DNA from 2 places in the Ferrovibrio plantarum genome. Region 1 is predicted to be linked to the other one. Evidence: riboswitches for the same ligand, from Rfam matches in the RefSeq annotation. Region 1 holds a riboswitch; the other holds the start of a gene.

Region 1 (7,200 bases):
TCGAGTTCTTCTACCCCCAGGGCCGCCAGCGCCCAGCCCCGGCTTCTCCGGGACCTCCGCAACGCTGCATCCTTTACGCGATTTTAGTGCATTTCCGCGCCCGCGCAATCTTCGCTGTTAACCAAGACACCCCGATCTGGGGCCGGAAAACCGCCCGGACGCCGAATGTCCCAATCCTTTCGCAACAAGCTTAAGAAACGGCAAATACCACCGCTGCTGATCCCCGCCAATATATCCCCTGACGCGCAGCCGGATGTTACAGCCCGGTTGCATGGCGGCCCGGGGCATGGGCTAATCGGTGCAATTGCCGCGAATCGCCGTTCCGAGTCGGGGCGGCCGGCGGCTTCGCACCGATGGGGGATGCCATGGTCATGACCAACTGGACGGAAAAGAATGGCGGCGTTATTGCGCCGGATGAGCGCCTGCCCTGGGGGCAGACAGTGGTGGCCGGCCTGCAGCATGTGGTGGCGATGTTCGGCGCCACGGCGCTGGCACCGATCATCATGGGCTTCGATCCCAATGTCTCGATCCTGTTTTCCGGCGTCTCGACGCTGATCTTCTTCGTCGTTACCGGCGGCAAGCTGCCGAGCTATCTCGGCTCCAGTTTCTCCTTCATCGCCGTGGTGATCGCCGCCACCGGCTATGCGGGCAGCGGCCCCAACGCCAATATCGCCGTGGCGCTTGGCGGCATCATCGCCTGCGGCGCGCTCTATGCCATCATCGGCGCCATCGTCATGGCGGTGGGCCATGCCTGGATCGAGAAGCTGATGCCGCCGGTGGTCACTGGCGCCATCGTCGCCATCATCGGCCTCAACCTGGCGCCGATTGCCGTGAAAGGCGTCTCGGCCTCGCAATTCGACATGTGGATCGGCCTGCTCACCGTGGTCGCGGTCGGCCTTGTCGCCGTGGCAGCACCGGCCAGCCTGCGCCGCCTGCCGATCCTGCTCGGCGGCCTGATCGCCTACCTGTTCTATGTGCTCTGCGCCAATGGCCTCGGCATGGCCAAGCCGGTGGATTTCTCGGCCATCGCCAACGCCGCCTGGCTCGGCCTGCCGAATTTCACAGCACCCGTGTTCCAGGGCAGCGCCATCGCCCTGATCGCACCGGTGGCGGTGATCCTGGTGGCGGAAAATCTCGGCCATGTGAAGGCCATCGGCGTGATGACCGGCCGCAACCTCGATCCCCTGCTCGGTCGCGCCTTCCTCGGCGACGGCATCGCCACGATGCTTTCCGGCGCGGGCGGCGGCACCGGCATGACCACCTATGCGGAAAACATGGGCGTGATGGCGGTGACCAAGAATTTCTCTACCGCCTTGTTCGTGGTAGCGGCGGGCTTCGCGCTGCTGCTCGGCTTCTCGCCCAAATTCGGCGCCGTGATCGGCACCATTCCCGGCCCGGTGCTGGGTGGCCTGGCTTTGGTGGTGTTCGGCCTGATAGCCGCCACGGCTGGGCGCATCTGGGTGGAGAACAAGGTGGACTTCTCGTCCAGCCGCAACCTGATCACCGTCGGCGTCGCGCTGGTGGCGGGTGCCGGCGACCTGGCGCTGAAAATCGGCGGCTTCTCGCTCGGCGGCATTGGTACAGCCACCTTCGGCTGCATCATCCTCTACCACCTGCTGGCCGGCCTGGAGAAAACGGAAGGCTGAGCTAACGGTCCCGCTCGGGCGCTTCAGGCGTAGATCGCCACCAGGCGCTCGAGCGATTCCGTCCAGCCGCGGGTGTGGCGTGTGGCCGCCTCGGCATCAGCGAACTGGTCATGCTTGAGTGTGATTTCCGTGCCGACCTCAGTGGCGCGGAAACTGACCGAAACCCGCGAGATGCGGTCCGGTGTGCTGGCCCAGGCCCAGGAAAACACCAGCTTCTTTTCCGGTACGATCTCGCTGTAGCGGCCTGAAACCTCGTGCCGCCCGACGCCCGGTTCCTCGATCACGGTGCGGAAGCGTCCGCCAACGCGCAGGTCGGCCTCGGCCTCGACGCAGCTTGTGTGATGCGGCCCCCACCATTGCACCAGCATTTCCGGCCGTGTCCAGGCGGCATAGACCAGCGGCGGCGGGGCTTTCACCTCGCGCACCAGGGTCAGGCTCGGGGGAATGGCGTTCATGGCGGCAGGGGGAAGCTCGAGGTTGGCGTGCCCTGGTGGATTCGAACCACCGACCTGCCGCTTAGAAGGCGGCTGCTCTATCCAACTGAGCTAAGGGCACCCGGAATCAGTCTAGCCCGCGCGCCCTTAAAAATCAGCGCACGCGGTTGTAGGCGTAGTTATCGGCATAGGCGCGGCGCGCCAGGATTCTTTCGTGCGGCTCTTCCACTTCAAAGGCGATGCCGCGCTTCTCGGCATAGGCAATCGCCAATTCCTTGCTGTCGAATTTCAGCACCAACTGGCCGAGCGTGGTGGTGGAGCCGGTCCAGCCCATCAGCGGCTCGACGAAGCGGTTGCCGGCAGCATCATATTCCAGCACCCACTGCTTGGTCTTGGCACGACCGGACTGCATGGCCGTCTTGGCCGGCTGATAGATGCGCGCAAGCATGGCGAACCTCTTGTCGATTCAGGCAAATATGCCCGGTATGGCTGGTCGGGGCGAGAGGATTTGAACCTCCGGCTTCCTGCTCCCAAAGCAGGCGCTCTACCAGGCTGAGCTACACCCCGCAATCGCGCCGGTTATTAGCATGCCGCCCGGGCCTCGGACTAGCCTTTCCGGCCAGGGCTTTAAGCTCAGGGCTTCCGGCCGAAAATGGCATGGTCGACCTTGTCGCCCGGCTTGATGCCGAGGCGCGAGGCGGTGCCGCCATTCACTTCCAGCACCGCCCGCACCGGGCCGGCGGAGTTGATGCTGGTCTCGTCATGGGGGATGGCGCGCTGGTGGATATTGAGGATCGTGCCATCGGCCTTGATGAAGATCATGTCGAGCGGAATCAGGGTGTTGCGCATCCAGAAGGAGGCCGGCTGCTCGGTGAAGAAGTCGAACAGCATGCCAGCATCGGGCGCCATCTGGGTGCGGAACATCATGCCCCGGCTGCGGCTGGCATCGGTGTTCGCCAGCTCAACACGGAATTTCTTCGGCCCGGCCGCCGTGTTGATCACCAAATCAGAGACCGGCAGGCCGGTTTGCGGCTGCGCCCAGGCGTCACCCTGGCCTGCCTGGCCACTCAGCAGGGCCAACACAAGAGTTAAAGCAAGAAAACAACGACGCAGCATAATCCCCTCATATACCGATGCTTTTAGCCCCGACACTTTTAGCCTGGGCGGCGAGCGCCCTCACCTCGTCCCGTAGCCCGCCCGGGCGTGGTGCATCCGCCAGCGTGGTGAACCAGCTATCCGGCGGATTACGTCCGGTCGAATGGTTCCAACTCAAACTGCGCAGCAGGCTTTCCGCCGCCGCCGGCAGCCGGTCAGGTATTTCCTGGCCGCTCAAGCCGGCCCAGATGCCGCTCCAGCAACGCGCCACCGACCAGGGATTATAGCCGCCGCCCCCCGTGACCAACAGCCGGGGCGCCAGGCCCTTGAGCGCCGCCACTGCCTGCCACAAAGCCCGGTTGGAAAGCTGCTGCTTGCCCAGGGGATCCTCGGCCAGGGCATCGGCGCCGCACTGGATCAGCAGGGCATCGGGCCGGAACCCGGCGACCAGCGGCACAATCGCCTCGGCCACCAGATGCGCCATCTCGGTGTCGTTCATGCCTGGCGGCACCGGGAAATTGAACAGGTTGCCAAGGCCATGGTCCTCGGCGGCGCCGGAACGCGGCCAGCGCCCGGCCTCGTGCACCGAGATGAACAGCACGCGCGGATCGTCGCGGAAGGCTTCTTCCACGCCATCGCCGTGATGCACGTCGAGATCGACATAGGCCACCCGTTCAAGGCCACCATCGAGCAAGGCCAGGATCGCCACCACGGCATCGTTGAAATAGCAGAAGCCGGAAGCCTGCGCGCGGCGGCCATGATGGGTGCCGCCGCCAGGGCTGTAGATGATGCCGGGTTGCTGCAACAGGCGCCGTGCCGCCATCAGGCTGGCGCCGACGCCGGTGGCCGGACGGCGGAACATGGTGCCGTAGATCGGATTGCCGCCGCGCCCGAGATTATAACGGACCGACTCATCCTCCGGGATCGCCAGCACCCGCTCGGCGCGCTGCACGGCGGCGACGTAATCCGGCGCGTGGTAGCGCGTCAGTTCCTCCGGCGTCGCCGGGCGGCTTTCGGCATAATTCGCCGCCTCCACCCAGCCGAGCGTGCGGCACAGATCCATCACCGTCGAGACGCGCGGGATCGACAGCGGGTGTTTTCCACCCAGGCTGGAATGGCGGTAGATCTCGTTGCCGATGAACAGGGGCTGGCTCACCCCCTTAATGTAGCGAGCCGGCATCGGTTGCCTAGAGGGGCGCGTCGGCTATACTTAGGCCCAAGCCCTGAGGGGGAGCCGATGGTCGGCTGAGAGGTTCGCGCAAGCGGACGACCCCTCGAACCTGATCCGGGTAATGCCGGCGCAAGGGATTCAGCGGCGTGCGGCACGATACCTTACCCACTTCCGTCCATTCCGATTCCGCCCTGGCCTTTGGCTCCCAGGCGGTGCTGGCGCCTTTTGCGCTTGATCTGGCACCGGGGCGCTGGATCGCCGTGCTGGGCCAGAGCGGCATTGGCAAGAGCACCATGCTGCGCGCCCTGGCCGGCCTGTTGCCTCAGGCGCGCGTAACGCCGGACCTGCGCGGCTGCATCGCCTGGATGGCGCAGACCGACCTGCTGCTGCCCTGGCTGCCACTGGTGGACAATCTCTGCCTCGGCGCCCGCCTGCGCGGCGAGACACCCGATACTGAACGCGCCTGTGCGCTGCTCGGTCAGGTCGGCTTGAGTGGCCGGGAAAACTCCCTGCCCGCCACGCTTTCCGGCGGCATGCGCCAGCGCGCGGCTTTGGCCCGCACGCTGATGGAAGACCGCCCGCTGGTGCTGATGGACGAACCCTTCGCCGCGCTCGACCTCGTCAACAAGCGCAAGCTGCATCAGCTCAGCGCCGAATTGCTGGCCGAGCGCTGCGTCATCTTCGTCACCCATGATCCGGCCGAAGCGCTTAGCCTTGCCGACCATGTCTACATCATGGCCGGCACGCCGGCGACCTTGACGCTGGCCGCCGAGCCGAGCGGCGCCCGCCCGCGCGACGTGCTGGCGCCCGAGCATGTAGCAGCGCTCCGCGCCATCCAGGCCACTTTGCTGGCGGAGGCCGCATGAGGCCGCTGCTTACGCTCGCCGGGCTGCTGGCTGTATGGGAAGCCGTCGTGCGCGGTTTCGCCATTCCGAGCTACCTGCTGCCGCCGCCCAGCGCCGTGGCGCAGGCCTTCGTGCTGCATATCGAGATGCTGGCGCGCAATGCCGCCGTCACGGTGGCGGAAATGCTGATCGGGCTGCTGCTCGGCGCGCTGCTTGGTGCCTCGGCGGCATTGGCCTTGCTGCTTTCAACCCGCGCGCGGCGCTGGCTGCTGCCGCTGCTGGTAGCCAGTCAGGCCGTGCCGGTCTTCGCGCTGGCGCCTTTGCTGGTGCTGTGGTTCGGCTATGGCCTGGCTTCGAAGGTCGCCATGGCCCTGCTGATCATCTTCTTCCCCGTCGCCGTGACGCTCTACGATGGCTTGCGCCGCACCGATCCCGGCCTGCTCGACCTGGCCCGGGTGATGACCGCCGATGCGCGCCAGCACCGCCTGCGCGTGTTGAGCGAGATCCGCCTGATGGCGGCGTTGCCCAGCCTGTTCAGCGGCCTCAAGGTTGCGGCCGCCGTGGCACCGATCGGCGCCGTGATCGGCGAATGGGTCGGCGCCTCCGCTGGCTTGGGCTATGTCATGCTGCAGGCCAATGCGCGGGTGCAGATCGACGTGATGTTCGCCGCCTTGTTCGCGCTCGCGCTCTGCGCCGTATTGCTCTACGCCATCGTCGATTATCTCAGCCGCCGCCTGCTGCCCTGGCAGGCCGACAGCCATCTTTCCCTTCGCAGCACCGAGGAATCCTGATCATGCGCAAAACTCTGATTACCACTCTGTTCGGCCTCGGCCTTCTCGCCACGGCGCCGGCACACGCCCATGACAAATTCACCCTGCTGCTGGACTGGTTCGTCAATCCCGACCACGCGCCCTTCGTGGTCGCCAAGGAAGCCGGCTTCTTCGACCGCCATGAATTGCAGGTCGATCTGATTGCGCCGGCCGATCCCAACGATCCGCCCAAGCTGGTTGCTGCCGGCAAGGCTGATGCCGCGATCTCGTATCAGCCGCAACTGCATGTGCAGGTCGGCCAGGGCCTGCCGCTGCGCCGCATCGGAACCGTGGTGGCAACACCGCTGAACAGCCTTGTTGTACTCGGCAGCGGCCCGGTGAAATCGCTCGCCGATCTCAAGGGCAAGAAGATCGGCTATTCCGTCGGCGGCTTCGAGGATGCGCTGCTCAAGACCATGCTGGAGGGCTATGGCGTCAAGCTCAGCGACGTGACGCTGGTGAATGTGAATTTCTCGCTCTCGCCGGCGATCTTCGCCGGCCAGGTCGATGGCGTGATCGGCGCCTTCCGCAATTTCGAACTCAACCAGATGGACATTGCCGGCAAGCCCGGCCGCGCCTTCTATCCCGAAGATCACGGCGTGCCGCTCTATGACGAACTGATCCTGGTGGCCCATGCCGACAAGTTGAAGGACGCGCGCCTGTCGCGCCTGCTCGACGCGCTGGAGGAAGCCACCGCCTATATCCACAACAACCCGGAAAAGAGCTGGCAGCATTTCATCAAGAACAACAAAACCCTGAATGACGAACTCAACCGCCGTGCCTGGCGCGACACGATCCCGCGTTTCGCCCAAAGCCCGCGCGCACTGGATACGCGCCGCTACGCCCGCTTCGCCGACTACCTGGTGAAACAGGGCATGATCAAGCAGGCTTTGCCGGTTGCATCCTACGCGGTGGAACTGCCCTGATTGCTGCGTTTAAAGTATTTTTCAGATAGGGCAATGGCACTTACTCAACCAAAAGCATGGGGAAATAATCGTAAAAGACGATAAATCGCTTTCCAATGCAATAGAAAGCGAGATTCCAGGTGACGCAGCGGGAGGTTGAGTCCTAATCTCTGCACGGAGCAACACCTGGGGGAATACCACTTGGTACCCAAGGAGAAAGAGCAACTCGTCCCGTTTGAATCGCTGCATCCGCGGTTTGCCTGGATGCGCGATTACTTGGAGAGTTTGGCGCCGG
Region 2 (7,200 bases), on a different contig from region 1:
AATCGGCTTTCTACATGGTCGGCAGCATCGACGAGGCGATTGCCAAGGCGAAGAAGATGGCCGCCGAAGCGGCCTGAGCCTGAAGCGGTCCGATTTAAGGAGTACGCAGCATGGCCGAGACCTTTGGTTTCGAGCTGGTTTCGCCCGAGAAGCTTCTGCTCTCGATCGAGGCCGAAATGGTGACGGTGCCGGGTGAGGAAGGCGACATGGGCATTCTGCCCGGCCACTCGCCGGTGATCTCGTCGCTGCGGCTTGGCGTCATCGACGTGACCAAGGCCGGCGGGGGCGAGGAGCGCATCTTCGTCGCCGGCGGCTTCGCCGAGATGTCGAACAACAAGCTGACCGTGCTGGCCGAGGAGGCCGTGCCGGTAGCTGAGCTGAAGCGCGACAAGATCGAAGCCAAGCTGAAGGATGCGCGCGAGGACCTGGCGGATGCCAAGGAAGACCACGCCCGCAACCGCGCCCAGGCCGAGATCGACAAGCTCAGCGCGATGCTGGAAGCTGCGGCTTAAAGTTACCGCATATCAATTAACGGAACGGGCGCCCTTGCGGCGCCCGTTTTGTTTTGAGTGAGGATTTTGTTTGGCGCCAAATAAAAAACGGCGGGGCTCCCGCGCCGCTGTTCGTTCAGACGTATCTGATTAGTTGGTGTCTTCCGGCTGCTGGATCGCCGAGAGCAGCCACTTGCCGCCCTGGCTGGCGCGCATGAAGGTCCAGATTTCCACACTCTCGCCGCGCTCGCTGCGGCTGCCTTCGACCAGGCTGCCATCCGTACGGTTCAATGTGTAGTCCAGCGCCGTCCACCGCATCGCGACGGTGGCATAGTCGATGCCGTCCTCGCGCCAGGCTTCGGCCAGATCGCCCTGTTCCAGGGTTACCTGCTCGACATGGTTGGCGAGGCCACGGCTGGCCAGGGTGGCCAGTTCGCGGGCGAAGAAGCTGGAGACTTCCGGCGTTGCCAGATTGCCCAGCGCCGTCAGGTCGCCCTTGCTCCAGGCGGCCTGGATATCCTTCAGGCTCTGCTCGAAAGCCTGATAGTCGGCTTCCTCGATGCCTACGCCATCGGTCTGCAGCGCCATCTGGCCGCGGGCATTGCTGCTGCCGCCGGCAGGGATGTCGTAGCGCCCACCACCATGCGACGGCGCCTCATAAGATTGCCGCGCCATGGTCTCCGGGTTGCCCCCAGTACCGGCACCAGCACCAGCCCCGGCATAAGCCGGCTGCGGGCCGGAAGCGGCGCTGCGGCGACGGAACATGGCGACCACCAGGTAGACCAGGCCGCCGATCAGCAGGCCCTGCAGCAGCAGGCCGAGGATGCCGGCGGCACCCAGGCCGGAGCCGAACAGGCCGGAGCCGAACAGCAGGCCAACCAGGCCGGCGCCGAGCAGGCCGCCCATCATGCCGGCCATGAAGGGATTGCGCTGGAAGAAGCCGCCCTGGGCGGCAGGCGCGGCGGCAGGAGCCGCCTGGCGGGTGCCAGCTTGATTGGCAGCCGGCTGGTTGGCAGGCGGTGGGGTCACGCTGCGCTCCACCGGACGCGCGGTGGGCGCCGTCGGCGTCGAGGGTGCGGCATCATAGGTGCGGCTGCCACGGCTGCCAATGCTGGCGCCACCGCCGCCGGAGCGGCCGGCCTTGGCTTCCACCAGGGCGGGCAGGATGGCAAGGCTGAAAGCCAGGCCAAAAATACCGAGAAACTTGGTGATGCGACGCATCGGCGGATTCCCCTTCCATCTCCCATACCCCAGCGCCGTCCATGCGGCTGCTGGTTATGGGATATTTATGTAAGGCCGGACGGTGACTTATGCAAGATGTCACCGCCCGGAAATCCTCCAGCCAATTCACCCAGAAGTTCGGTTATTCGGCTGCCGGCTTGGCGGTGTAGATTTCGCCGCCGCCCTGCCGGAAACTTTCGGCCATGGCCGCCATGCCGGCGTCCTTGGCTTTAACAGCCTCGGCGCGCACTTCCTGGCTGATCTGCATGGAGCAGAATTTCGGCCCGCACATGGAGCAGAAATGCGCCGTCTTGTGCGCTTCCTTGGGCAGGGTCTTGTCATGGAAGTCGCGCGCCGTCTCCGGGTCGAGGCTGAGGTTGAACTGGTCCTCCCAGCGGAACTCGAAGCGGGCGCGGCTCAAGGCGTCGTCGCGCCGCCTGGCGCCGGGATGGCCCTTGGCGAGATCGGCGGCATGGGCGGCGAGCTTGTAGGTGATCACGCCGGTCTTCACGTCGTGGCGGTCGGGCAGGCCGAGATGCTCCTTCGGCGTCACGTAGCAGAGCATGGCGCAGCCGAACCAGCCGATCATCGCGGCGCCGATGCCGCTGGTGATGTGGTCATAGCCCGGCGCGATATCGGTGGTGAGCGGCCCGAGCGTATAGAACGGCGCCTCGCCGCAGCTTTCCAACTGCCGGTCCATGTTTTCCTTGATCTTGTGCATCGGCACATGACCGGGGCCTTCCACCATTACCTGGCAGTCGCGCGCCCAGGCGATGCGGGTCAATTCGCCCAGCGTCTCCAGCTCCGCGAATTGCGCAGCGTCGTTGGCATCGGCGATGCTGCCGGGCCGCAGGCCGTCGCCGAGCGAGAAGCTGATATCGTAGGCCCGCATGATGTCGCAGATATCCTCGAAATGGGTGTAGAGGAAATTCTCGGCGTGATGTGCCAGGCACCACTTTGCCAGGATCGAGCCGCCACGGCTGACGATACCGGTGACGCGCTGCGCAGTGAGCGGGATATGCGCCAACCGCACGCCGGCATGGATGGTGAAATAATCCACGCCCTGTTCCGCCTGCTCGATCAGCGTGTCGCGGAACACGTCCCAGTTCAGGTCCTCGGCGCGGCCATTCACCTTTTCCAGCGCTTGGTAGATCGGCACCGTGCCGATCGGCACCGGTGCATTGCGCAGGATCCAGTCGCGGATATTGTGAATGTTGCGCCCGGTCGAGAGGTCCATCACCGTGTCGGCGCCCCAGCGGATAGCCCACACCATCTTGTCCACTTCCTCGGCCATCGAGGATGTCACCGCCGAATTGCCGATATTGGCATTCACTTTGACGCGGAAATTGCGGCCGATGATCATCGGCTCCAGTTCGGGATGGTTGATGTTGCACGGAATGATGGCGCGGCCGCGCGCGATTTCGTCGCGCACGAATGCCGGCGTCACGAAATCGGGGATGGCCGCGCCCCAATCCTTACCGTCACGCTGCATGTCCGCAGCCTGCCGCCGCGCCTCGTTCTCACGGATCGCCACATATTCCATCTCGGTGGTGATGATGCCGCGCCGGGCATAGGCAAGCTGCGTCACGGCCGCCGCACCACTAGCGCGCAGCGGGGCATGCTGTTGCGGGAACGGCGGCACGCTCGCCTGGGCATTGCCCGGGCCGCCATTATCCTCGAGCCGCAGCGCCCGTCCGCCATACTGGGCCACATCGCCACGCGCCTCGATCAACGCCTGGCGCCAGCGCGGCAGGCCGGCGGCGATATTGATCACCTGGGCCGGATCGCTGTAGGGGCCGGAGGTGTCGTAGACGCAGAGCGGCGCTTCATTGGCGCTGGGATGGGTGGCGATGGCGCGGTGCGGTACGCGGATGGTCGGAAACAGGTGGCCGGCGCTGTAATGCTTTTCGGAAGCCGGCAGCGCTCCGGTGGTGACGTTTGGGGCCTGATGCGGGCCGTTCTGGATGGTGGACATGGCGGATCTCCTGGTGCGGTGAGGCTGGGAGACCCGGGAATGGGGTGGAAAGAGTATGGGGGCAGGAGGATAATCCCCCTGGCAGGTCCGTTCCCTCCGCCGGCATGACCCGGATCAGGTTCTAAGGGTCACGGCGCTGCCGGGATTGCTCTTTGCGAGTATTCCAGGCCGGTCCGAATCTCAGCCCCCTGGCGGGGCACCCCTCGGTGCCGGCAAAAGTAGAATACGGAAGCCGCCGGGTCAAATCCGGGCAGATACCTCGGCGACGCGAAAAAAGCCACTAAAAGTTGTGTTTATGAGCGCGTATGGTCAACTTCCTGTGTCAAATACATATACTGCAAGATGTGGAGTCTCGGTGGTGAAAGCCTTAAGCGGCGCGAAAAAGCACGGGTAAAGCTCCCCTCGGCCCAGGGAAAAGTCTGGCTAACGCTGTGTTGGGGCGTGCGAAATTGTAAAAAAACCAACCAGACTGTGCTGTTTTTGCAACAGCGAGCAAAGTAAACGGCAGAGGCGCATTGTCAGGTTGACCAGCGTCGCCGGACTCACATAGTCTCCAACCTGAAGCGGTTTCGGTCTGCAAACGGACTGGCGCCTGAGGTTTTTTTATTGGGAGCGCAATAATGATTCGGAAAATCGCAGCGGCAAGATTTGCCTTCGGCGTCCTTACGTTTGGCCTGGTGGCCGGTGGCCTCTTCGCCGCCGCGCCGGCTTTCGCCGCTTCTGACGTCTCCAATTCGGGTGCCGTTGCCAACCAGGCAGTTACCGCGGTGGCCGCGCCGATCGCCTCGGCCCAGACCGCTAGCCTGATCAGCGGTGCCATCGGTGGCGCCATCAGCGGCGGCATCGGCGGCGGCTTTACTGGCGGCGGCACCGGCGGTGGCTTCAGCCCCAGCGGCGGCGCTACCCCTGGTCCCATCTCGATGAACGGTCGCGACTCCGGTCGCGCCGCCGGTTCGGCCGACAAGAAGTTCGGCACCTGGATGCAGGGCAGCTATGCTTCGGTGGAGAACAGCCAGGCCGGCCTGCAGATGGATGGCAACGTTTACAACGTGGTCGGCGGCCTTGATTACAAGCTTAGCGACCGCGCCCTGATCGGCGTTTCGCTGGGCTACGAGAACCTCGACCTCACCACCACGTTCAACAATGGCTCCACCAAGAGCGACGGTCTTTCGATCATCCCGTATTTCGGCTTCCAGCTGAACAACACCTGGAGCATCAGCGCTTCGGGCGGCTACGGCATGCTCAACTACGACGTGGTCCGCAACACCAACGTGCGCGGCTCGTATGATGCCGAGCGCTGGTTTGTTTCCGGCAACCTGAACGGCGCCTATGGCTTCGGTCGCTGGCGCCTGATGCCGACGGTTGGCGTGATGTATCTTGAAGAAAAGAGCGACGCCTACACTGAATCGACCGGCGGCCTGGTCGGCTCCAGCACCACCAAGCTGGGTCGCGTGACCTTCGGCGGCAATGTCGGCTATGCCTTCGAGAAGGTGATGCCGTATGTGAAGCTGGTTGGCGAGTATGATTTCGAGAAGAACGCCCCGGTGGCCCTGGGCAACGGCACCTTCTCGAATGACGACGAGCTCGGCGCGCAGATCGGCCTTGGCATCAACTTCTTCGGCTTGGGTAGTTTCTCCGGCAATGTGGAAGGCGCCTATCTCTCGGCTGGCCGCCAGGACCTTGACGTGTGGAGCGTCTCGGCCCGTCTCCGCGCCACCTTCTAAGCCAGACCTTCCGGCTTAAACGGCCGGCTTAAACAAAAGGGCCAGACCGCAAGGTCTGGCCCTTTTTGCTGTTCAGGCACCATTCTTTGCCATGCCGCTTTTCAAACGTGGCGACGGCAGGCAGTCTGGCTGGCATGATGATGCCGTCACGGGATGGGGATGCCTGCTGATATGACTCTGTTGCGCGGTATTGGCTGCCTGTTATTTATGCTCCTGCTGGCCGGCTGCGAAGGCGGCGGACTGCTGCTGAGCGATGAAGCCCGCGCCGATGCCGCCGCGCGCCTGGCAAATCCGCCGCTGCAGCGGGTGCGCTTCGCCACGCGCAGCTTCGATATCGCGGCATATTATCGCCAAGGCGATCCGAGCGATCCGCGTCTTGGCATTTTCATCGAGGGCGATGGCGAAGCCTATATCAGCCGCTATCAGCGCTCTGGCGATCCGACACCAGGCAAGCCGGTGGCGCTGGATCTGGCGGCACGCCATCCTTTGCCCAACCTGCTGTATTTGGCGCGGCCCTGCCAGTTCATCGGCGGCGATAAGGCGCGCAACTGCGTTTCGGAATACTGGACCACACACCGCTTCGCGCCGGAAACCGTGGCGGCACTGAATGAGGCCATCGACCAGTATGTCGCCCGCTTTGGTGCGCGGCGGTTGCAGCTTTATGGCTATTCCGGTGGGGCGTTGATGGCGCTGCTGCTGGCTGGCAGCCGCAATGACATCGAAAGCATCGTCACCGTTTCAGGCCTGCTCGACCATCAGGCTTGGACCAGTCATTTCGGCGACACGCCGCTCTTCGGCTCGCGCAACAGCACCGAGACTGCTGCGGCCTGGACGCGTTTGCCGCAGCGCCATTTTGTCGGCAGCCGCGACAAGCAGGTGCCGCCGGAGCTGACCTTTGCCGCCCTGCGCCGGTATGGCCTGCAGCCTGAAGCCCTGGTGACACGGATCGACGACGCCGATCACGATTGCTGCTGGGCGAAGCTGTGGCCGCAATTGTCGCGACTGTCGCCAGTGGCGCCACAGCGGTAAGGAGGCGGGCTGAAAGTAAAGCCCGGTTCGACAAAGCCGCCATTTTCGTTTAATCAGCCCCAATAACATCATTGGAGCGTGCTGCGTGGCCAAGCCGTCCCTGTCCCAGTCGAGCGAGTCAGGCGCACTGGCGTCTAGCGGAGTCATGGACCGAGAGCCATGAGGGGTTAGACATGAGCAGGAAGGCCAAACGCCCACAACAGCAGCCAGCATCCTCTGCCAGCGCTGTGGCCCGCCCTGCAGGCGAGGAGACCGGCAGCGCCGCTGTGGCGGCTGTTGAACGTATCGCGCCCTATCTTGCGGTGCCAGTGCTGTGGCTGGCGCTGGCCGGCCCGCTTTTTTCTCTGCCGCTATTCAAGCGCGGGCTTTGGCAATTGGCCGAGCCGATTGTGATTGCGCATTTCATTGCGGCCGCGCTTGGCGCAATGGTCTTGGCGGTCTGGCTGGGGGCGGGTGGCCGGCCATCACGACCTGCGCTCTTGCTGGCCCTGCCAGCCTTCCTGCTTGCCGCCTGGCTGCTGCTAAGCGGCCCGGGCGGTTTCACGGGCGCCGAATGGCGGCTGCGTCTGCTTGGCGTGCCGCAATCCGGCTTCGGGCCGCTATGGTATACCGGGCTTGGCCTCTGGCTGCTGTTGGGCGATCTGGTGCTGCGCCAGCCGCGCGCCTTGCGGCTGGTCTTATGGGGCGGCATGGCCGCATCCGCAGGCATCCTGGTGGTGCTTGGCCTTGATCGCCTCAACGGTACCGAGACGGTATTCCA

The links. Region 1 has a riboswitch for thiamine pyrophosphate ahead of V6B08_RS19405 (ABC transporter ATP-binding protein). Riboswitches for the same ligand answer to the same signal wherever they lie in the genome.
Region 2: it holds a riboswitch for thiamine pyrophosphate, as region 1 does, so the genes downstream of both, thiC (phosphomethylpyrimidine synthase ThiC) here and V6B08_RS19405 (ABC transporter ATP-binding protein) in region 1, are expected to answer to the same signal.

The regions. Positions count from the first base shown of each region.
Region 1 is NZ_JBBKBA010000003.1:232,698-239,897, forward strand. It holds gene V6B08_RS19370 (solute carrier family 23 protein) at 372-1,646, shown strand; gene V6B08_RS19375 (SRPBCC family protein) at 1,670-2,101, opposite strand; tRNA gene V6B08_RS19380 (tRNA-Arg) at 2,125-2,201, opposite strand; gene V6B08_RS19385 (ETC complex I subunit) at 2,235-2,528, opposite strand; tRNA gene V6B08_RS19390 (tRNA-Pro) at 2,571-2,647, opposite strand; gene V6B08_RS19395 (DUF192 domain-containing protein) at 2,714-3,196, opposite strand; gene V6B08_RS19400 (acetoin utilization protein AcuC) at 3,204-4,331, opposite strand; TPP riboswitch at 4,393-4,501, shown strand; gene V6B08_RS19405 (ABC transporter ATP-binding protein) at 4,493-5,212, shown strand; gene V6B08_RS19410 (ABC transporter permease) at 5,209-5,982, shown strand; gene V6B08_RS19415 (ABC transporter substrate-binding protein) at 5,985-6,926, shown strand; gene V6B08_RS19420 (PAS domain-containing protein) at 7,170-7,200, shown strand, end outside.
Region 2 is NZ_JBBKBA010000002.1:694,805-702,004, reverse strand. It holds gene atpD (F0F1 ATP synthase subunit beta) at 1-77, shown strand, start outside; gene V6B08_RS16570 (F0F1 ATP synthase subunit epsilon) at 111-512, shown strand; gene V6B08_RS16565 (TIM44-like domain-containing protein) at 642-1,712, opposite strand; gene thiC (phosphomethylpyrimidine synthase ThiC) at 1,855-3,687, opposite strand; TPP riboswitch at 3,761-3,901, opposite strand; gene V6B08_RS16555 (autotransporter outer membrane beta-barrel domain-containing protein) at 4,308-5,411, shown strand; gene V6B08_RS16550 (alpha/beta fold hydrolase) at 5,619-6,440, shown strand; gene V6B08_RS16545 (O-antigen ligase family protein) at 6,614-7,200, shown strand, end outside.